One region of the Burkholderia savannae genome, then DNA from elsewhere that is predicted to be linked to it. Evidence: predicted binding sites of a transcription regulator. Region 1 holds the regulator's gene; the other holds the start of a gene.
The links. The regulator NrdR, encoded in region 1, represses ribonucleotide reductase genes. The targets are predictions, from matches to a motif close to CACNANATNTNGTG.
Positions count from the first base shown of each region.

Region 2: WS78_RS05970 (ribonucleoside triphosphate reductase) is a predicted target of NrdR. The motif match lies at 7,252-7,265, and genes of this name have one in related genera.

Region 1 is NZ_CP013417.1:654,576-665,150, reverse strand. It holds gene WS78_RS03385 (DUF3318 domain-containing protein) at 1-114, shown strand, start outside; gene WS78_RS03380 (type IV pilin protein) at 148-600, opposite strand; gene WS78_RS03375 (pilus assembly protein) at 619-1,218, opposite strand; gene WS78_RS03370 (PilW family protein) at 1,215-2,000, opposite strand; gene WS78_RS37435 (type IV pilus modification PilV family protein) at 1,997-2,407, opposite strand; gene WS78_RS03360 (GspH/FimT family protein) at 2,404-2,964, opposite strand; gene nrdR (transcriptional regulator NrdR) at 3,150-3,629, opposite strand; gene glyA (serine hydroxymethyltransferase) at 3,636-4,883, opposite strand; ZMP/ZTP riboswitch at 5,026-5,126, opposite strand; gene WS78_RS03340 (SDR family NAD(P)-dependent oxidoreductase) at 5,334-6,080, shown strand; gene ybgC (tol-pal system-associated acyl-CoA thioesterase) at 6,183-6,665, shown strand; gene tolQ (protein TolQ) at 6,855-7,532, shown strand; gene tolR (protein TolR) at 7,543-7,992, shown strand; gene tolA (cell envelope integrity protein TolA) at 7,989-8,987, shown strand; gene tolB (Tol-Pal system beta propeller repeat protein TolB) at 9,084-10,385, shown strand; gene pal (peptidoglycan-associated lipoprotein Pal) at 10,403-10,575, shown strand, end outside.
Region 2 is NZ_CP013417.1:1,174,616-1,185,190, forward strand. It holds gene WS78_RS05935 (NAD(P)H-dependent flavin oxidoreductase) at 26-1,237, shown strand; gene ubiU (ubiquinone anaerobic biosynthesis protein UbiU) at 1,326-2,360, shown strand; gene WS78_RS05945 (U32 family peptidase) at 2,401-3,288, shown strand; gene ubiT (ubiquinone anaerobic biosynthesis accessory factor UbiT) at 3,345-3,824, shown strand; gene WS78_RS05955 (putative zinc-binding protein) at 3,865-4,314, shown strand; gene WS78_RS05960 (anaerobic ribonucleoside-triphosphate reductase activating protein) at 4,515-5,234, opposite strand; gene nrdD (anaerobic ribonucleoside-triphosphate reductase) at 5,251-5,463, opposite strand; gene WS78_RS05970 (ribonucleoside triphosphate reductase) at 5,466-7,217, opposite strand; gene WS78_RS05975 (NnrS family protein) at 7,824-9,047, opposite strand; gene WS78_RS05980 (hypothetical protein) at 9,192-10,331, opposite strand; gene WS78_RS05985 (metal-sulfur cluster assembly factor) at 10,365-10,575, opposite strand, start outside.

The DNA.
Region 1 (10,575 bases):
GGTGCCGTCGGCTTCGCGGTGTGGGAGGCGTATCAGATCTGGAGGCAGGCGAAGAGCAGCGACGACTCATCCGCCCCATCCGACGCGCCGGCGCCGCGCGATCGGCGTGCGTAGCCGCAATCGGTCGAGCCTCGGGCCGAATCGCGCCTAACCCGTTCGCCAACAAGCGTCGGCGTTCGGCATATCCCGGCCGGCAGCATTCGCTCCGGCCACGCGATTCTCGCGCGTGCCGTCCGCGTGCAGCACATAGGCTCCGCAGCGGTCGTCCCGCATCGCACCATTGGCGGTCGGGCTCGCCTCCAGCGCATAACCACCACGCGCGCCGTCGAACATGATCCGCAACGCATAGACGGCGTTGTCCGAATCGGGCACCCGGTTCATTTCTTCCGGCAATGTGGCGGGCGCCCCCTCGCCGAACGCGTCGACATACTGCGCGGCGCGATACAGCGCGGCAATCGCGCTCAACCGGTTCCCGCGTTCGACATGGCCGCGATACGACGGCACCGCAAGCGCCGCCAGCACGGCCACGATCGCAAGTGCGACGATCACTTCGATCAGCGTGAAACCGCGCAAATGCGAACTGCGTTCAACATACTTCATTACCGCTTCCCTCTCCATCTATGCCGGCCGTCCCACAACCCGGCGCCAACGGCGTTCGATGCGACTGCTGTCGATCGCAACCTGCAGTTGCAGCCACTCGACCGTATCCTTCATCGCACCCACGCCACGCGCGGTCACGAGGTATGCGCGCGCGTTGGGACGACCCGGCAGCTTCCACGCTTCGATCACGCAGCTCGGCGCCTGCGCCGCGCCCGGCCATCCGGCGTATGGCCTGAACGCGCCGCCGCCGTCGAACGCGCCCGGTTGCCGCCACCCATCCGGCTCGCGTGCCGTCGTCGCATCGCCTCCCGCGGGGGCGAATGGCGCCGTACCGCTCGACAGCGCATCGGCGCACGCCTCGAGCGCGGCGTCCGCTGCGCGAAATGCAATCGATCGACTCGCGACGTTCGTCGTGCGCCGAATTTCCGTCTTCGCAATCTCGAACCACGCGGACGACATCACGATCAACGAAGCCGTTACGGCAAGTACACCTGGCAGCGCAACACCGGACGAGCCGCGCGTTGCGCGCTCGCGCCGCCACGCCGCTTCGCGCCGCACCGAATGGCGGCGAACGATCCGCACGCGTTTTGCCCGAAGCACGGCTGCGAAACGCATCATGCGCTTTCTCGATTGCGAACGGCAACATACCGTCGCAACGAGAACCTCGTGCGCGTGTCCTGCGCGCTCGACGTTCGCCCTTCGCAATCGACGTAACGCACGAGTCGCCCCGTGCGCATGCCCCGCACTTGCACGCAAACGGCCACGGCGGCCACATGCGCCCAATCCGCGGCGGTCAAAGCCGACGCATCGGTCCACTGCACTGCACCGCTCAGCCGGTAGCGCAAACGCAAGCGCTCGACGCCCTCGACAAGCGGCTGTGCGATGCCGGGCCTACCGCTGCCCTCGCAGTACAGCTCCGGCTCGCCCGTCGATGTGCTGACGCGCGCGTAGAAGCGATTGACGATCACCGGCTTTCCGTCGGCAGCGCCGACGCCCTGGCCGAGACAGTCCGTCGCTTGGCCGCTCGTCGTCGGCCAAGTGGAATTGCCGTCACCGACGTAGCGGACGACGAGGCCGTCGGAGCCGTTCGCGAGCGGATCGCATGCGAGTTGCCCGTCGGCTCCGACAGGCCTTCCCGCGACACAGCCGAACAGCCCCTGCACGGGCAGCGCATCGTGCGCGTCGAGCGGCACGAAGCCCGCGATCTGGATCTGCTGGGCAATCAGCGCGAGCGATGCCTGTGCAGCGTCGCGCAACCGCGCGGCCTCTGCCGCCGTTGCATAGGCGGCCCGCTGCACGCGATAGAGCGAGATCGCGGCCAGCAGGATCAGCAAGCCGAGCGCCATTGCGATCATCACCTCGATCAGCGTGTGGGCACGCCAACGCGCCGCTCGCATCATGAGCGCTCCGTCGATACATACGCGAGCGCCACGCATTGCCTGTCGCCGTCACGCGAAGCCGCAACATCGCCTTCACAGCGCAACGGCTCCACCGCAACCGCTCCGGAGCGTTGCCATTCGACGCGCACGCTAGCAGTGCCGGCGCCTCCGCTCGTCGCGACGAGCCTCCCGTGACGCAAACGTGACATCGACAGGTCCCAATCGACGCCCGACGGCCCGCCGGCTCGCGCCATCTCCGCCCACGAATCGGCGACGAGCATCGCCTGCTCGCGCGCCGCGGCGTCGCGTTCGCCGCGTATCGTCGCGAGAAAAGCGGCGATTACGCCAAGCGCCGCGATCGCGAGCAGCGCGCATGCGATCGCCACCTCGAGCAACGAGCTCCCGCGCATCGGCCGAAATCGCATCATGTCGACGCTCCGCAACCGCCCTCGGAAAGCCGTACGCGACCGCCTGCCGCGATCCGCAAACAGCGTCGCCAACGGTCGCCGCGCCACGCGTCAGACGCATCGCTCGGCGCGAACTCGAAACTCCGGAAGCCGCCGATTACTTGGCCCGCAGGCGGCGTAAATACGACGTCGCCGCCCGCGCCCGTCACGGCCACCTGAGCGTCGCGCACAATGCGTCGCAAGACGCGCGTTCCGCGCTCGCCGTCCGCGACGGCCACGGCCCAGCCGCACGACCAGTCGGTCGCTCCGTCGTCGCACGGCCGCCCCGCCGCGATGCATCTCGCGGCAGCGTCGCTGCGGCACAGCATGACGCGCATGCCGAGCCTGACCGCCTCCCCTCGCGCATACGCGAGCGATGCGCCGAACACGCGCGCACGTGCGTCGATCCGGTCGCGCATGCGCGCGCCGGCGAACGTTGGCGCGGCCAACGTCGCAACAAGTGCAACCAGCACGAGCACGACCATCAATTCGACGAGCATGAAACCCGCCGTCGCTCGCCCGCAACCTTCCGCTCGCATCGCCCGCTCCGTGAATCCGATGCGCCGACTCTACCGGGGCCGACGAACGGGCGCCATCTGCCGAATGGCCGAATCGCACATTGCGGCCGGACGCACGACAATCGCCCTGACGAGCACGAACACCGCGTGCTACGCGGGAGAAACGTATGGAATGGGAAACGAGACGGAAAACGGAATGCGCGAGCTCAGCGCTTGCGCGGCGGCTTCGCGGGCGCCGTGCGGCGGAATTCCTCGATCACGTCCGCGAACTCGGACACGTCTTCGAACCGGCGGTAGACGGACGCGAAACGCACATAGGCGATCGTGTCGAGCTGGCGCAACTCGTTCATCACGAGTTCGCCGAGCTTTTCGCTGCGTATTTCGCGCTCGCCGGACGCGAGCAGCTGATATTCGATTCGGGCGACCGCCGCATCGATCGCATCGGCCGCAACCGGGCGCTTGCGCAGCGCCAATTGCATGCTCGCGACGATCTTGCGACGGTCGAATTCGGTGCGGCTGCCGTCCTTCTTCACGACGGCCGGCAACGCCAGCTCGACCCGCTCGTACGTCGTGAAACGCTTGTCGCAGGCCGAGCAGCGGCGACGCCGGCGGATCGCGGCGCCGTCTTCCGACACGCGCGAATCCACCACTTGCGTATCGTCGTGCCGGCAGAACGGGCAGCGCATGGCCGATCAGCGATAGACCGGGAAACGCTTCGCGAGGTCGGCGACCTGCACGCGCACGCGCTCGATCGTCGCCGCGTCCTCCGGATTCTCGAGCACATCGGCGATCAGGTTGCCGACGAGTTCGGCTTCCTGCGTGCCGAAGCCGCGCGTCGTCATCGCCGGCGAGCCGAGGCGGATGCCGCTCGTCACGAACGGCTTTTCCGGATCGTTCGGGATCGCGTTCTTGTTGACGGTGATGTGCGCATTGCCGAGCGCCGCTTCCGCCGCCTTGCCGGTAATGTTCTTCGCACGCAGGTCGACGAGCATCACGTGGCTCTCGGTGCGCCCCGACACGATGCGCAGACCGCGCTTGACGAGCGTCTCGGCCAGCACGCGCGCGTTCTCGACCACCTTCTGCTGGTATTCCTTGAATTCCGGCGACAGCGCTTCCTTGAACGCGACCGCCTTCGCGGCGATCACGTGCATCAGCGGACCGCCCTGAATGCCCGGGAAGATCGCCGAATTGATCGGCTTCTCGTACTCGGCCTTCATCAGGATCACGCCGCCGCGCGGGCCGCGCAGGCTCTTGTGGGTCGTGGTCGTGACGAAATCGGCGTGCGGCACCGGGTTCGGGTAGACGCCCGCAGCGATCAGGCCCGCGTAGTGCGCCATGTCGACCATCAGGTACGCGCCGACCGCCTTCGCGATCTTCGCGAGACACTCGAAATCGATCTTCAGCGCGAACGCCGACGCGCCCGCGACGATCAACTTCGGCTTGTGCTCGTGCGCGAGCTTCTCGGCGGCTTCGTAATCGATGTCTTCGTTTTCGTTCAGGCCGTAGCTGACGACGTTGAACCACTTGCCCGACATGTTGACGGGGGAGCCGTGCGTCAGGTGGCCGCCGTGCGCGAGGCTCATGCCCATGATCGTGTCGCCCGGCTTGAGCATCGCGAAGAACACGCCCTGGTTCGCCTGCGAACCCGAATTAGGCTGCACGTTCGCGGCTTCGGCGCCGAACAGCGCCTTCACGCGCTCGATCGCGAGCTGCTCGACGATATCGACGTATTCGCAGCCGCCGTAGTAGCGCTTGCCGGGATAGCCTTCCGCGTACTTGTTCGTGAGCTGCGAGCCTTGCGCCGCCATCACGGCCGGGCTCGTGTAGTTTTCCGACGCAATCAGCTCGATGTGCTCTTCCTGGCGGACGTTTTCCTGCTGGATCGCTTGCCAGATCTCGGGATCGACGTTCGCAATGGTGCTTTGGGCTCTGTCAAACATACGGTTTCCGTTAAGTGTGTACAGGTTGACCGAAGTGGCCGAATGCGTCGCGCAGCCGGCGGCGCAGCCGGCTCGACGTGGCGGAGGATTCCGTGGAACGCGAGGCAGGACAGCCACCGGCAAAGCGCGCAACGCGGCGCACAACGGCTGCCCAGGCGAACGGCAAAAGCGACGCCCTGCGCTTCACGGTGGGACGCTCCACCTTGACCTCGAAAGGCCTTATCGCCAGTCACGCAGGGACATTGAGCGCGTTAGTTTATTGGATGCGCCATGAATAGGCAACCGCGCCCGGCGCCGCCCAACCATATTAAGGGACAAATCTATCGCGCATCCGGCCGGGCATTCCCGGGAATGCGTCGCGGGCGAGCGCCGCCGCGCCTTGCCGCACCGCCGCGATGCCAGTAGGCTAGCGAGTTCTCCCCAGCAAGCCTCGTTCAAGGAGCAGCAGCAATGATCGTGTTCGTTACCGGCGCGTCGGCAGGTTTCGGTGCCGCCATCGCCCGCGCCTTCGTCAATGGCGGCCACCGCGTCGTCGCCACCGCGCGCCGCAAGGATCGCCTCGACGCGCTCGCCGCCGAGCTCGGCGGCGCCCTGTTGCCGATCGAACTCGACGTGCGCGACCGCGCGGCCGTCGAAGCCGTGCCGGCCGCGCTGCCCGCGGAATTCGCCGCGATCGATGTCCTCGTCAACAATGCGGGCCTCGCGCTCGGCGTCGAGCCGGCGCACAGAGCCAGCCTCGACGAATGGCAGACGATGATCGACACCAACTGCTCGGGCCTCGTCACGGTCACGCGCACGCTGCTGCCCGGCATGGTCGAGCGCGGCCGCGGCCACATCTTCAACCTTGGCTCCGTCGCGGGCAGCTATCCGTACCCGGGCGGCAACGTCTACGGCGCGACCAAGGCGTTCGTACGCCAGTTCAGCCTGAACCTGCGCGCCGACCTGATCGGCACGCCGCTGCGCGTCACCGATATCGAGCCGGGTCTCTGCGGCGGCACCGAGTTTTCGAACGTGCGCTACCGCGGCGACGACACGAAAGCCGCGAGCGTCTATGCGAACGTCCAGCCGCTCACCGCCGAGGACATCGCGGACACGATCTATTGGGTCGCCACCCGCCCCGCGCACGTGAACATCAACACGATCGAGATGATGCCCGTCGCGCAGGCGCCCGCCGGACTGACCGTCCATCGCGGCTGAGCCCGCTCCCCGCCGGACCGCCCGCGCAGCCTGCCGGGCGGCCCCGCAAAAGGCAACATTCCGTTACGAATCAGGGAAATCGCGAACGTCCGTTCCGGTAGAATGCGCGCCATGACTGAACCCAGCCGACAGCCCGACGCGGCGCCCGACTTCGCGTGGCCGGTCCGCGTCTACTACGAAGATACCGACGCCGGCGGCGTGGTCTACTACGCGAACTACCTGAAGTTCTTCGAGCGCGCGCGCACCGAGTGGCTGCGCGCGTGCGGCATCGACCAGAGCCGGATCGCCGACGAAACGGACACGATCTTCATCGTCCGCCGCGCGGAGCTGGACTACCGCGCCCCTGCGCGGCTCGACGACGCGCTCGGAATCGTCTGCAAAATCTCGCGGCTCGGCCGCGCGACGGTGGAATTCGAACAGCAGGCGTGGCGAGACGGCACGCTGCTCGTCGCCGCGGACGTGCGAATCGGCTGCGTCGACCGCTCGACGTTCAAGCCGGCCGCCATCCCGCCGTCCGTTCGCGTCGCGCTCGAGCGTGGACCGTCCGCAAGCGGCCGGCGAGCCGTGTCAACGGCGTGCGCGTGAGTGCCGTTTAGACTGAGCCGATGAACTCGACCCCGTGATCCGCCACTAAGCAAGGTTCGGCGAAAAGCTTCCGGCGACGCGCCGCCGGCGCGTGGCGCGCTCGGTCAAGCATCTTGCCGAACGCCGCCGGAGCGCGCCGGCCGGGCGTACCTGGCCAGGCCTCCCCGAAGGGACGTTACACAAATCTCTATGAACACTTCTCAAGACCTGTCGATCATTTCCCTCGTCCTCAACGCGAGCGTGCTCGCCCAGGCGGTGATGGGGCTCCTCCTCGTCCTGTCGCTGATGTCGTGGACGTTCATCTTCCGCAAGTGGTTCGCGATCCGCCGCGCCCGCGCGCAAACCGAACGCTTCGAGCGCGATTTCTGGTCGGGCGGCGACCTGCAGGCGCTGTACCAGAGCGCCGCGAACAACCGTCATACGATCGGCGCGCTCGAGCGGATCTTCGAATCTGGGATGCGCGAATTCCTGAAGGCGAAGGAGAAGCGCCTGAACGACCCCGCGCTGCTCCTGGATGGCGCGCGGCGCGCAATGCGCGCATCATTCCAGCGTGAAATGGACGTGCTCGAGTCGAACCTGTCGTTCCTCGCGTCCGTCGGCTCGGTGAGCCCGTACATCGGTCTGTTCGGCACGGTCTGGGGGATCATGAACTCGTTCCGCGGCCTCGCGAACGTTCAGCAGGCGACGCTCGCGAACGTCGCGCCGGGCATCGCCGAAGCGCTCGTCGCGACCGCGATCGGCCTGTTCGCCGCGATTCCCGCCGTCGTCGCGTACAACCGCTACGCACACGACATCGACCGCCTCGCGATCCGCTTCGAAACGTTCATCGAAGAATTCTCGAACATCCTGCAGCGCCAGGCGCAATAAGGAGCACGCGATGGCCGGCACCCCCATTCGTTCCAGCATGCGCGGCGGCCGCTCGCGCCGCTCGATGGCCGACATCAACGTCGTGCCCTACATCGACGTGATGCTCGTGCTGCTCGTCATCTTCATGGTGACTGCGCCCCTCGTCGCGCCGTCGATCGTCAATCTGCCGACCGTCGGCAACGCCGCGCCCCAGGAGCAGACGCCGCCCGTCGTCGTCAACATCCGCGCCGACGGCAAGATCAGCGTGCGCTACAAGGGCGAGTCGGGCGCGTCGCAGGAAGACACGGTGACGAAGGCCGAACTCGACAGCTTCATCGCGTCGCGCCAGGCCGACCACCCGGATCAGCCGGTCGTGATCGCGGCCGACAAGACGGTTCAATATGACGCCGTGATGACCGTGATGTCCGATTTGAAGGCGCGCGGCGTGAAGCGCGTCGGTCTCCTCGTCAAGTCGCAATGAAGCCTCGCCAGTCGCGCACCGCCGCCTATCCGCCTCGGCCGCCGCGCGAGCGCGGCACAGGCCGCGCGTTCCTGCTTGCCGCGCTGATGCACGTGCTGCTCGCGCTCTTTCTGTACCACGGCGTCCAATGGCAGAACAGCACGCCGGCGGGCGCGGAAGCGGAGCTGTGGACGTCGGTGCCGGACACGTCGACGCCGCAGCCCGCGCCTATGCCGCCCGCGAAAGTCGCCCCTCCTCCGCCGCCCGTGAAGAACGAGGAGGCGGACATCGCATTGCAGCAGAAACGGCGCGAGCAGCAGGCCGCGGCCGCGCGCGAAGCGCAGCTCGAGGAGCAACGCCGCCAGCAGCAGCTGAAGGCGCAGCAACTCGCCGCGCAGCAGGCTGCCCAGCTCGCCGCACAAAAGGCTGCCGAGCGCGAGAAGCAGACCGAGAAGCTCAGGCAACAGCAGCTCGCCGAGCAGCAGCGCAAACTCGAACAGCAAAAGCTCGAGCAACAGAAGCTCGAACAGCAGAAAAAACAGGAACAACTCGCCGCGCAGAAGAAGGCCGAGGCCGAGAAAGCGGCGAAGGCCGCCGCGGCCGCCAAGGCGAACGCCTCCGCGAAGGCGAAGCTCGACAAGGAGCGCCAGGCCCGCCTCGCGCAATTGCAAGGCATGGCGGGCGGCGGCTCGGGCGGCGGTGAAGGCCTCGCGAAGAGCGGCACGGGCACGGGCTCGGGCGGCAATGCGGCGTCGCCCGGCTATGCGGACAAGGTTCGCCGGCGCGTGAAACCGAACATCGTGTGGGCGGGTGAGCGCGACGGTCTCGTGACCGTCGTCGCGATCCGCTGCACGCCGTCGGGCGACGTGCTCAGCGCGTCGATCCGCCGGTCGAGCGGAAATTCGGGGTGGGATCAGGCGGTGATCAGCGCGATCCAGGCGTCGGTGCCGTTGCCGCCCGATACCAACGGTCGTACCCCGTCCGAGATTACGATTACCTTCAAGGCGGCGGAATGAGCGCGTTTGCGCGTACACTCCCGCCGTCGCGCCGGGAACGAATCGGGTATTTTTGAGTCTCTGCGGTTGCGCAGCGTACATACGGGAACAGGAAGCATGAGTTTGATGACGAAGCTAGGTTTCAGGGCACTCGTGGCCTCGTGTCTGATTGCCGCGGGCAGCACCGCCCACGCGCAGGTGAACGTACTGATCACGGGCGTCGGCTCCACCCAGTTTCCGATCGCCACCGCGAATTTCGTCAATGAAGCGAGCCTGCCGCAGCAGGTCACGTCGATCGTGCGCGCCGACCTCGCGAGAAGCGGCAAGTTCTCCAACGTCGACGCGGGCAGCACGCCCGTGCCGGAGACGGCGTCGGTCGATTTCGGCGCGTGGAAGGCGAAAGGCGCGAATGCGTTCGTCGCGGGCAGCGTGAACCGCGAGCCGAGCGGCCAGTACAAGGTCAACTTCATCCTCTACGACACCGTCAAGCAGCAAAGCCTCGGCGGCCTGTCGCTCACGACGTCGAACGACAACGAGGGGATGCGCAAGACGGGCCACAAGATCGCCGACTACATCTACCAGAAGCTGCTCGGCGTGCGCGGCGTCTTCAACACGCGCCTGTCGTACGTGCAGCGCACGGGCAACGTCTACAAGCTGCTGATCTCCGATTCGGACGGCCAGAACGCGATCCCCGCGCTGACGAGCAAGGAGCCGATCATCTCGCCCGCGTGGTCGCCGAGCGGGACGAAGGTCGCGTACGTGTCGTTCGAGTTGAAGAAGCCGGTCGTGTACATCCATGATCTGCCGACGGGCCGCCGCTACGTGATCTCGAACCAGAAAGGCAACAACAGCGCGCCCGCGTGGTCGCCCGACGGCCAGACGCTCGCCGTTGCGCTGTCGCTCACGGGCAACACGCAGATTTATTCCGTCAGCGCGACGGGCACCGGGCTGCGCCGCCTGACGCGCAGCGGCTCGATCGACACCGAGCCGTTCTACTCCCCCGACGGCAAGTGGATCTATTTCACGAGCGATCGCGGCGGCGCGCCGCAAATCTACCGGATGCCCGCCGAAGGCGAGAGCGCCGGCACCGCTCAGCGCGTGACGTTTACCGGCAGCTACAATACGAGTCCGCGCGTCAGCCCGGACGGCAAGCTGCTCGCGTACATCTCGCGCACCGGCGGGGGCTTCAAGTTGTACGTTCAAGATCTGCAAACGGGTGCGGCGAACGCCGTCACCAACACGACGCGCGACGAATCGCCGAGCTTCGCGGCGAACGGCCAGTACATTCTGTACGCTACGCAATCGGGGGGCCGCAGCGTGCTGGCTGCCGTTCCGTCCGACGGCAGCGCGCCGCCGCAGATCTTGTCCGTTCAGGGCGGCGCGATTCGCGAGCCGTCCTGGGGGCCCTTCATGCAATGACCAACAGGAGAGTAACCATGATGTCGAAGAAACTTCGTCTGGCGTTCGCGGTGCTGATGATCGGCGCGCTCGCCGCATGTAAGTCGGGCGTGAAGCTCGACGAGCACGCGAACCAGGGCGGCGCGGTCAGCACGCAGCCGAACCCCGAAAACGTCGCGCAAGTGACCGTGGACCCGCTGAACGATCCGAA
Region 2 (10,575 bases), 520 kb from region 1:
AAGCCGCCCCTTTCAGGAATTTGCCGTGTCCGTCGCCAAAACCGTATTCAAGAATCTCGTAATCAAGGGCAGGTCGCTGCTGCCGATTGTGCAAGGCGGGATGGGCGTCGGCGTGTCCGCGCACCGGCTTGCCGGCACCGTCGCGTCGCTCGGCGCGTGCGGCACGATCTCGAGCGTCGACCTGCGTCGGCATCATCCGGACCTGATGGCGCGCACCGGCCGCTCGCGCGATCGCGCGCTCATCGATGCGGCGAATCTCGAGGCGCTCGATCGCGAGATTCGCGCGGCGAAGTCGCTCGCGAACGGCTGCGGGCTCGTCGCCGTCAACGTGATGCGCGCGTTGTCCGAATACGCGTCCTACGTGCGCCAGTCGTGCGAGAGCGGCGCGGATGCGGTCGTCGTCGGCGCGGGCCTGCCGCTCGATTTGCCCGAGCTCGCCGCTGGTTTTCCCGATGTCGCGCTGATTCCGATCCTGTCGGACGCGCGCGGCATCGGGCTCGTGCTGAAGAAGTGGATGCGCAAGAATCGCCTGCCCGACGCCGTCGTCATCGAGAACCCGCGCTACGCGGCGGGCCATCTCGGCGCGCCGACGACCGACAGCCTGAACAATCCGAATTTCGCGTTTCCCGCAGTGCTCGAAGGTACGTTCGATCTGTTCAAGGAGCTCGGCATCGAGCGCGAGCGCATTCCGCTCATCGCGGCGGGCGGCATTCACAGCCACGAGCAAGTGCGGCAATTGTTCGCGCTCGGCGCGAGCGCGGTGCAGCTCGGCACGCCGTTCGCGGTGACGGAAGAGGGCGATGCGCATCCGAACTTCAAGAAAGTGCTCTTGGAAGCGAGGCCCGACGACATCGTCACGTTCATGAGCGTCGCGGGCCTGCCGGCGCGCGCGGTGCGCACGCCGTGGCTCGCGAACTATCTGGAGCGGGAAAAGAAGCTGCAGCGCGCGGCGAAGCCGCGCAAATGCCTCGTCGGCTTCGATTGCCTGCAGCAATGCGGGCTGCGCGACGGCATCGCGAAGCACGGCCAGTTCTGCATCGATACGCGGCTCGCGTTCGCGCTCGCGGGCGACATCAAGCGCGGCCTGTTCTTCCGCGGCTCCGAGATTTTGCCGTTCGGCCACGAGATCCGTTCGGTGCGCGAGCTGATCGACTATCTGTTGACGGGCGTGAAGCGCGCGGCCGCCGCGGTCGTCTCGCCTGAGCCGGCTTGCGTGCCGCTGCCCGCGCTCGGCTGAAGGCGCTTCGCTTCGGGCGACGCCCGTTCTCGCCGCTCGACGGCATGCCGCGAGCGGTTTTTCGTTTCCTTGATGGAGCCGTCATGCCATGACGCAAAGCAGTCACATCGCGACAGGCGCCGTGCCGATCGAACTCGTGTGTCCGGCGGGCAGCCTGCCCGCGCTGAAGGCCGCGGTCGACAACGGTGCGAACTGCGTGTATCTCGGTTTTCGCGACGCGACGAACGCGCGCAACTTCGCCGGCCTGAACTTCGACGCGCAGGCGATCGACGCCGGCATTCGCTACGCGCACGAGCGCGGTTGCAAGGTGCTCGTCGCGCTCAACACGTATCCGCAGCCGGACGGCTGGACGGCCTGGCGTGAAGCGGTGGGCCGCGCGGCCGACGCGGGCGTCGACGCGATCATCGTCGCCGATCCGGGGCTCATGCGCTTCGCGCACGAACGCTATCCGGCGCTGCGGCTGCACCTGTCGGTGCAGGGCTCTGCGACGAACTACGAGGCGATCAATTTCTATCACGAGCATTTCGGCATCGCGCGCGCGGTGCTGCCGCGCGTGCTGTCGCTCACGCAGGTCGAGCAGGTGGCCGAGAACACGCCGGTCGAAATCGAAGTGTTCGGCTTCGGCAGCCTGTGCGTGATGGTCGAGGGGCGCTGCGCGCTGTCGTCGTACGCGACGGGCGAATCGCCGAACACGCGCGGCGTGTGCTCGCCGGCGAAGGCGGTGCGCTGGCAGAAAACGCCGGACGGCCTCGAATCGCGGCTCAACGGCGTGCTGATCGATCGCTACGAAGACGGCGAGAACGCCGGATATCCGACGCTCTGCAAGGGCCGCTTCACCGTCGCGGACGAAAGCTACTACGCGATCGAGGAGCCGACGAGCCTGAATACGCTGGAGCTGCTGCCGAAGCTGATGCAGATCGGCATACGCGCGATCAAGATCGAGGGGCGCCAGCGCAGCCCCGCATACGTCGCGCAGGTGACGCGCGTGTGGCGCGACGCGATCGATCAGTGCGCGGCGAACCTTGCGCGCTACTACGTGAAGCCCGCATGGATGACGGAATTGAACAAGGTCGCGGAAGGGCAGCAGCATACGCTCGGCGCTTATCACCGGCCGTGGAAATGACACGCACGACGGCGCACGCCTGAATGCGGGAGCGAGGATCATGAAAATTGCTTTGGGGCCGGTGCAGTACTACTGGCCGCGCGTCGCGACGATGCAGTTCTATCAGGCGATGTCGGAGACGCCCGTCGACATCGTCTATCTCGGCGAAACCGTTTGCTCGCGCCGCCACGAACTGCGCGCAGCGGACTGGCTCGAGATTGCCGACATGCTGGCCGAGGCGGGCAAGGAGGTCGTGCTGTCGACGCAGGTGCTGCTCGAATCGGGCCGCGATCTGAAGGCGATGCGCGAGATCGTCGAGAACGGCCGCTATCTGGTCGAGGCGAACGACATGGGCGCCGTGCGCTGCAGCGCGCGGCGCGCGTTCGTCGCCGGGCCGTGGCTCAACGTCTACAACCCGCCGACGCTCGCGATGCTCGCGGAACTCGGCGCGCGGCGCTGGGTGATGCCGCCCGAGATGAGCGAGGCGGGCCTCGCGAGCATGCAGGCCGAGCGTGCCGAGCATCTGGAAACCGAAGTGTTCGCGTACGGGCGCATTCCGCTCGCGTTTTCCGCGCGCTGCTTCACCGCGCGGAACCGCAATTTTCCGAAGGACAACTGCCAGTACGTATGCATGGAGCATCCGGACGGCTTGCCGCTGCACACGCGCGAAGGCGAGCCGTTTCTCGTGCTCAACGGCATCTCGACGCAATCCGCGCGCGTCTACAACCTGATCGACGAGATCGACGCGCTGCGTGCGCTGAACGTCGACGTCGTGAGGCTCAGCCCGCAATCGCAGCACATGGGCGACGTGATCGATGCGTTCCACGGCGTGCTGAGCGGCCGCACGAATGCGCGCGACGCGCTCGCGGCGCTGCACGAGCGGATGCCGGAAGCGTCGTGCAACGGCTATTGGCACGGCAAGCCGGGCCTCGAGCGCGTCGTGCGCTGAAGCCGTCGGCGCGGCCTGTGCCGCGCCGCTTCCGATTGGTTTGTGAGGATTCCGTGATGAATGCCGCGATCTATCAATTGCCGCCCATGGTCGGCAAGCTGCTGTCGAAACTGCCCGCGTATCCGGGGGCGTTGCTGTTCGCGGGCGGGATCAATCTCGTGCTGCGCAAGCATTTGCCCGCGGAGACGCTCGCGCTGCTGGAGGATCGCCCGCTGCGCATCGAAGTGAAGGACGCGGGCGTCGCGTTCGATTTCGTCTGCCGGCGCGGCGCGTTTTCCGCGCTGTCCGGCCGACGCGACGTCGACTTGACGATCGGCGCGACCGCATACGATTTCTATCTGCTGTCGCAACGCCGCGAAGATCCGGACACGCTGTTCTTCAGCCGGCGCCTGACGATGGAAGGCGACACCGAGCTCGGGTTGCTCGTGAAGAATTCGCTCGACGCGATCGATCTGTCGGCGTTCTCGTTCGATCAGTGGCTGCCGGCGCGGCTGTTCCGTTCGCGGCCGATCGAGCGCGGCGGAATGCCGGACTGATAGGCGCGCAATCCGGGGAGCGCTCGTTCAGGAGAGCGGAATGAAGAACGAAACGAAGACGCTGCCGATCGTCTATTCGTGCTCGGGATGTTCGAACGTCGCGCAACTCGCGAATCACGTCGCGGTGCGGCTCGACCGTAGCGGCGACGCGGAGATGTCGTGCATCGTGGGCGTCGGCGGCGACGTGCCGTCGCTGTTGAAGCTCGCGCATTCGGGCCGGCCGATTATCGCGATCGACGGTTGCCCGCTCGTGTGCGCGAAAAAAAGCCTCGGGCGGCACGGGATCGCGCCGGACGCGCATGTGCAACTCGGCGAGCACGGCGTCAGGAAGCGCTTTCACGAGGACTTCGACCCGGCCGACGCGAAGCGCATTCTTGCGCTCGCGCGCGACGAAGCGTTGCGGCTCGCGCGATGCGGGCGCGAGCACGCGCATGACGGCGCCGCGCGCGTCGACGAGCGCGCAGATGCCGCACTGCAAGACAAGGTGTGATTTCGTTCGGGAGAATCGCGGGCGGCTTGTCGGCGTCTGGCTTGCTCGGCACTCGAGCGGTGGGATCGACGCATGCGTCGCATGCGGCGAAAGCGCCCTCGGAGTCGTCGTTGCAGAGTGCATCTTGCGCTCGGGGGCATCTTTGATTTCACCGCTCGCGCGCACGCGATCGCATGGACGCAGAGCGCATGCGCGCCGATTCAACCGCGTCGAACCGCGAAATTCGCGAACAGGCGATCGAGCCTGCCGAGCAATGCATCGCTCGGATAGCCGATGACCGGCGTGGCATTCAGCGTGCTGTCGCCGCATCCCTGCGCGCGAAACACTTGCAGCACGTAATTCTCGACGCCGAGATCGGCGAGTTCATGGGCAAGCCGCAGCAGCGCGGGCTCCGGCAGCAGGTCGGGATGCGCGGTCGTCCGGCATTCGTACGCGACGCCGCTTGCGAGCACCGCTTCGAGGCTCCGCCGCGCGTGGCCGCCGCTCGTACGCACGTGCGTCGTGTGCGCGTAGTCGTCGAACGGTGCCTTCACGTCGAGCCCGATCCAGTCGAGCGACGGCAGCAGGTGCGCGAGCCGCCGCGGATGCGTTCCCGCGCTGTGCATGCCGACCTTGAAGCCGAGCCGCCTCACGTCGTCGATCGACGCGGCGAGCGCCGGATCGATCGACGGCTCGCCGCCGCTGAACACCACGGCGTCGATCAGGCCGACGCGGCGCGCGAGGAACGCGAGCAGCGCGTCCCATTCGATCGCGGCGGGTTGCGAGCGCGCTTGCAGATGCGGGTTGTGACAATATCCGCATCGCCATGGGCAGCCCTGCACGAACACGACCGCGGCGAACCGGCCGGGATAATCGGTCGCGGTGAACGGGACGAGCCCGCCCACCTTGAGCGGATGACGCCGGGCGAGGGCGAGGTTCATCGCGCGGGCCGTGCGCTTACGCCGCGGCGCGCAACGCGACGTCGCTCGACTCGCGTTCGCGGAAGTACTTGCGCTCGTGGAATTCGCCTTTCTTGCCGACGTTGAACGACGACATGGGGCGGTGGTAGCCCATCACGCGAGTCCAGATCTCGCACGGCTGGCGCTCGTCGTCGGACAGCGCGATCGCGGCGAGGGCGGCTTGGTCGTTGGTTTTCAGTGTCGTCATGATGTTCAGGCTTCCATCGGTTGGGATTGAGACAACTTGCGACGCAGCAGCGCTTCGTCGCACTTCGGGCAAAACGGGTGGCTGCCGGCGAGATAGCCGTGCGTCGGGCAGATCGAGAACGTCGGCGTGACGGTCAGATACGGCAGCGAGAAACGGGTGAGCGCGCGCTTGACGAGCGTGCGGCACGCGTCGGCCGACGAAAGCGGCTCGGTCATGTACAAATGCAGCACCGTGCCGCCCGTGTATTTGCGCTGCAGGTCGTCCTGCCGCTCGAGCGCCTCGAACGGATCGTCGGTGAAGCCGACCGGCAGTTGCGACGAGTTCGTGTAGTACGGCATCTGCGGCGTGCCCGCCTGCAGAATGTCCGGATAGCGGCGGCGGTCTTCCTTCGCGAAGCGATACGTCGTGCCTTCGGCGGGCGTCGCCTCGAGGTTGTACATGTGGCCGGTTTCCTCCTGGTACTCGACGATGCGCGCGCGCACGTGATCGAGCAGGCGCAGCGCGAACGCGTGGCCCCAGTCGGTCGTCAGGTCATGCGCATCGTGGGTGAAATTGCGGATCATCTCGTTGATGCCGTTGACGCCGAGCGTCGAGAAATGATTGCGCAGCGTGCCGAGATAGCGCTTCGTATACGGGAAGAGGCCGTTGTCCATGTGACGCTGGATCACCTCGCGCTTGATCTCGAGGCTGTCCTTGCCGTAGTCGAGCAGCTCGTCGAGCCGCGCGAGCAGCGCGCGCTCGTCGCCCGCGTGCAGATGGCCGAGCCGCGCGCAATTCACGGTGACGACGCCGATCGAGCCCGTCTGCTCGGCCGAGCCGAAGAGCCCGTTGCCGCGCTTCATCAGCTCGCGCAGGTCGAGCTGAAGACGGCAGCACATCGAGCGGATCATGTTCGGCTTCAACTCCGAATTGATGAAGTTCTGGAAGTACGGCAGGCCGTAGCGCGCGGTCATCTCGAACAGGCGCTCGGCGTTCGGGCTGTGCCAGTCGAAATCGGCCGTGATGTTGTAGGTCGGAATCGGGAACGTGAACACGCGGCCCGCCGCATCGCCTGCCTGCATCACTTCGATGTACGCACGGTTGATCATGTCCATTTCGGCCTGTAGATCGCCGTAAGCGAACGGCGTCTCCTCGCCGGCGATCACAGGCACCTGCTCGCGCAGGTCCTCCGGGCAGATCCAGTCGAACGTCAGGTTCGTGAACGGCGTCTGCGTGCCCCAGCGCGACGGCACGTTCAGGTTGTAGATCAGTTCCTGGACGTACTGCCGGACTTCGGCGTAGGTGAGCGCGTCGCGGCGCACGAACGGCGCCATGTACGTGTCGAACGAGCTGAACGCCTGCGCGCCCGCCCATTCGTTTTGCAAGGTGCCGAGAAAATTCACGATCTGGCCGACCGCGCTCGACATGTGCTTCGGCGGGCCCGACTCGACCTTGCCGGGCACGCCGTTCAGGCCTTCGGCGAGCAGCGTGCGCAGCGACCAGCCCGCGCAATAGCCGGACAGCATGTCGAGATCGTGGATGTGCAGGTCCGCGTTGCGGTGCGCTTCGCCGATCTCGCCCGGATACACGTGGCTCAGCCAGTAATTCGCGATCACCTTGCCGGACACGTTCAGGATCAGGCCGCCGAGCGAATAGCCCTGGTTCGCGTTTGCGTTGACGCGCCAGTCCTGCCGTTGCAGGTATTCGTTGATCGACGATTCGACGTCGATCAGCGGCTTGTCGCGCGACGCCGGATTCGACGCGGCGTGGGGGAGCATGGTCTCGGACAACGTGGGCCTCTCTCGTTGGTGGCACAAAATCTGGTGACGGGATGAATGCTAAATACCAGATGTTGTATGGGTCAACGGCGATTCCGCGAAGTTTGGTGTGTGCTTGACGGCGATTAAGCCGGGGTGAATTAGGGGTGCGACATGGGCGGTCGGGCCGCGCGGATTGCCGGCGCGACGGGCGAGCGCGTGGCGGGATGCGTCGCGCTGAGGTGAACGACGGACACGAGCGGGCGCGCGGCGCAAGCATGCCGTGAAGATCGGGCGCGCGCGATGTGCGATGGCTCCGCATCCGGATGCGTGCGGAGCGCGAACTGCGAATCGCGGGTGTTTCGCGCGCGTCATTGCCGGCGTGCGTGACGATTCGTCCGCGACGGCGCGCCATGTTCGGGCATGGTGTGCGTTTCGCGCGCGCGGGGCGAACGCGTCACTGCATCATTGCCGACGTCGGATCGCTGCATGCGCGACGGCGGCGCGACGACCAACCCGTCGGTCCTTATTCGATCGAACGTGCGTGCTTCGCATGACGACTGCCGGCGAGAGCCTTCGCCGGAAGCAACCGCGTACGACGCGCGTCGCCGCGCGGCAACGCTTGGCTTAGCTGCCGGAGCTCGTGTCCGATCCGGGCGCGGCCATGGCCGGCGACATCAAGAACACGGCATAGCGGGCGAGATAGACGAGCAGCGCGGCGCTCCAGCCGATTCCCGCGACGACGAGCCACTGCGCCGTCGCGGCGGGAACGAGCCAGGGGCCGAGGACGCGCGCGAGCGTCGCGACGATCAGGAGCCCGTAGCAGATGCGTTCGACGGCGCTTGCGGCAAGCTCGCGTCCGGTATGCTCGAGCGCGGTGCGCGTGATCATCCCGACGATCGCGCAGCCGATCGCGCCCGTCGTGAACGTATGCAGCGCGAGCGAATGCGCGACGAGCCCATGCGCGCTCAAAGCCGTCAGCGCGAAGCCGGCGGCGATCGACGCATAGGCGACATGCAGGATCGACAGCATCGGCCGTCGCCCGGTCGCCCAGAAGCGCCAGCCGGCGAGCCGCGCCGCATGCAGCGCGGCGGCCGTCCACGCGAGCGCGGCGATCGCCGGCGCCGGCGCGCCGGCCGCATCGGCGACGAGCGCGGCGAGCGTGACCGACATCACCGACGATTCGACGATCCGCCACTGCCTGACGGGCAGTTCCGGCAGCGCGGCCGTCGTGATCGACGGGATGATGCGTCCGCCGATGATGACGATGAAGAGCACGAGCAGCCCCGCGGCGAGATCGGCGCAGCGCAGCGCCCAGTCGGCGTGTCCGAGCCGAATCCACAGGTGAAAGAGTGCGTTGAGCGCGGCGAGCATGCCGAGCGCGACGGGCAGGAAGATGCCATGCCGATTTTTCGCGCCGATCAACGCACGGATGAGCGCATACGCGATCGCCGGCAGAAACGCGACGTCGACGGCGGCCGCGAGCCAGCCGGGCCCCGTCCACATCAGCACGCGGCCGGCGAGCCACAGCAGCCACAGCGCGACGAGCGACGGGCCTTGCGCGGGATTCGTCGACGTCCACGTGCGCACCGACGTCAGCAGGAAGCCGGACACGATCGCGCCGCCGAAGCCGAAGATCATTTCGTGCGCATGCCAGAAGAGGCCGCTCGTCGGCGGCGTGTGGCCCGCCCAGTCGTGGCCCGCGAGCGCGCCTAGCCACGCGAGCATCGCGATCGCGCCGAAGCATGCGCCGCCTAGGTAGAAGGGCCGGAAGCCGGTCGACCACAGCGAGGCGCGGCGGCCGTCGGGCTGCGAGCGCGCGTTGCGCTCGGTCGAGCGGGCGAGCAGCATGACGTTCCCCTTTTCGATATGTTGCTTTCTACATGCATCATAAAGAAGAAACGCGCGCATGCGCTGCGACAAGATTGCACGGTCGCGGCCTTGTTCGCGCGCAAGGCTGCGGCGTCGGGCCGTTGACGCCGCGCGCGCGGCGGGCTAGATGGAGCGCTCGGCGCCGTCGCGGCGCGTCTTCGCGCGCGAGCGGCGCGCGAGCGCGACGCCGATCGCGAGTGTCGCAGCGAAGCTTGCGATCGCGACGGCGGCGGCTTCGCCGCCCGCGCGCCGCAATGCGAACGCATCGAGGAGCCCGCCCGCGACGCGCAGTGCGACGGCCGCGTGCAGCAGCGCGAGCGGCGCATAGAAGAACGGCCGGTACGCGACGCGCAGCCGCGCGACGGCCGGCACGATGATCGGCATGTGCCCGAGGATCATCGAGAACACGAAGCCGAGCGTGAGCGCGTGCAGCGCGGCGTCGTGCGCCGGATGGCCGGGGGCGAGCGCGCCGTCCAGGCCGAGCGCGCCGCTCACGGCGAGCCAGCCGTAGCCCGATAGCAGGCAGACGGCGATGAAGCGCGTGAGGCCGCGCCGGCGCACCGTGCGGCGCGCGATGTCGTAGCGGATCAGCCACAGGGCGAGCAGCAGTTCGCCCGCGCCGAACAGCCGCAGTGCGGGCAGCGGCTGCCAGGGCGTGAGCGCGGCGGCCGCGGGCAGCAGCGCGGCGATGCCGCAGAAGCACGCGCTCGCGCCGCGCGGCAGCGGGCGTACGCGCGTGAGTTCGAGCCGCTCGGCGGCGATCGTCAGGATCAGGAACGCGAGCCACCAGGCGACGGCCGAAAACGGATCGCCCGTCAGCAGCCAGACGACGTTGCCCGCCCACCAGCATGCGACGCTCGCGGCGAGCACCCACAGGAACAGCGCGGCTTGCCGTCGCAGCACCGCGGCGCCGACGGCGAGCGCGACGCTCGCCGCGCCGACCAGCAGCATGGCGGCGAACGCAGGCGGCGCGCCCGCGAGCAATGCGACGCCGGCCGCGACGGCCGCCGCCGGCGCGAGATACGCCCAGCGCGTGCCGAGCGCGACCGCGCGCTCGATGCCGATGACCGCGCCGAAAAACACGGGGATCATCAGCACGCCGTGCCACGCGAGCTTCGACACGGCGTGCGCGGGGGCGGCCGCGCCGAGCCGCGCGAGGCCCGTCGCGACGCCGCACGCGAGCAACGCGACGATGACGGCGCCCGCAGCGGCGCGAACGATCGGGCGGGCGGGCGAAGCGGTCGGCAGCATGGCGGTCGGCATCGCGTCGGGATCGCGTCGAAGTCGTCGGGCGCGCTAGGCGATCGGCCAGCCCATCTGCTCGCGGGCGGCGTCGCTCATCATCTTGGGCGCCCATGGCGGCTCCCAGACGAGATCGACGTCCACTGCCAGCACATCGGACGTGATCTCGCCGAGCGTCGCCTGCACGTCGTCGATCACGACGCCCGCCATCGGACAGGCGGGCGACGTCATCGTCATCGTCACGACGATGCGCTCGCCGGTACGC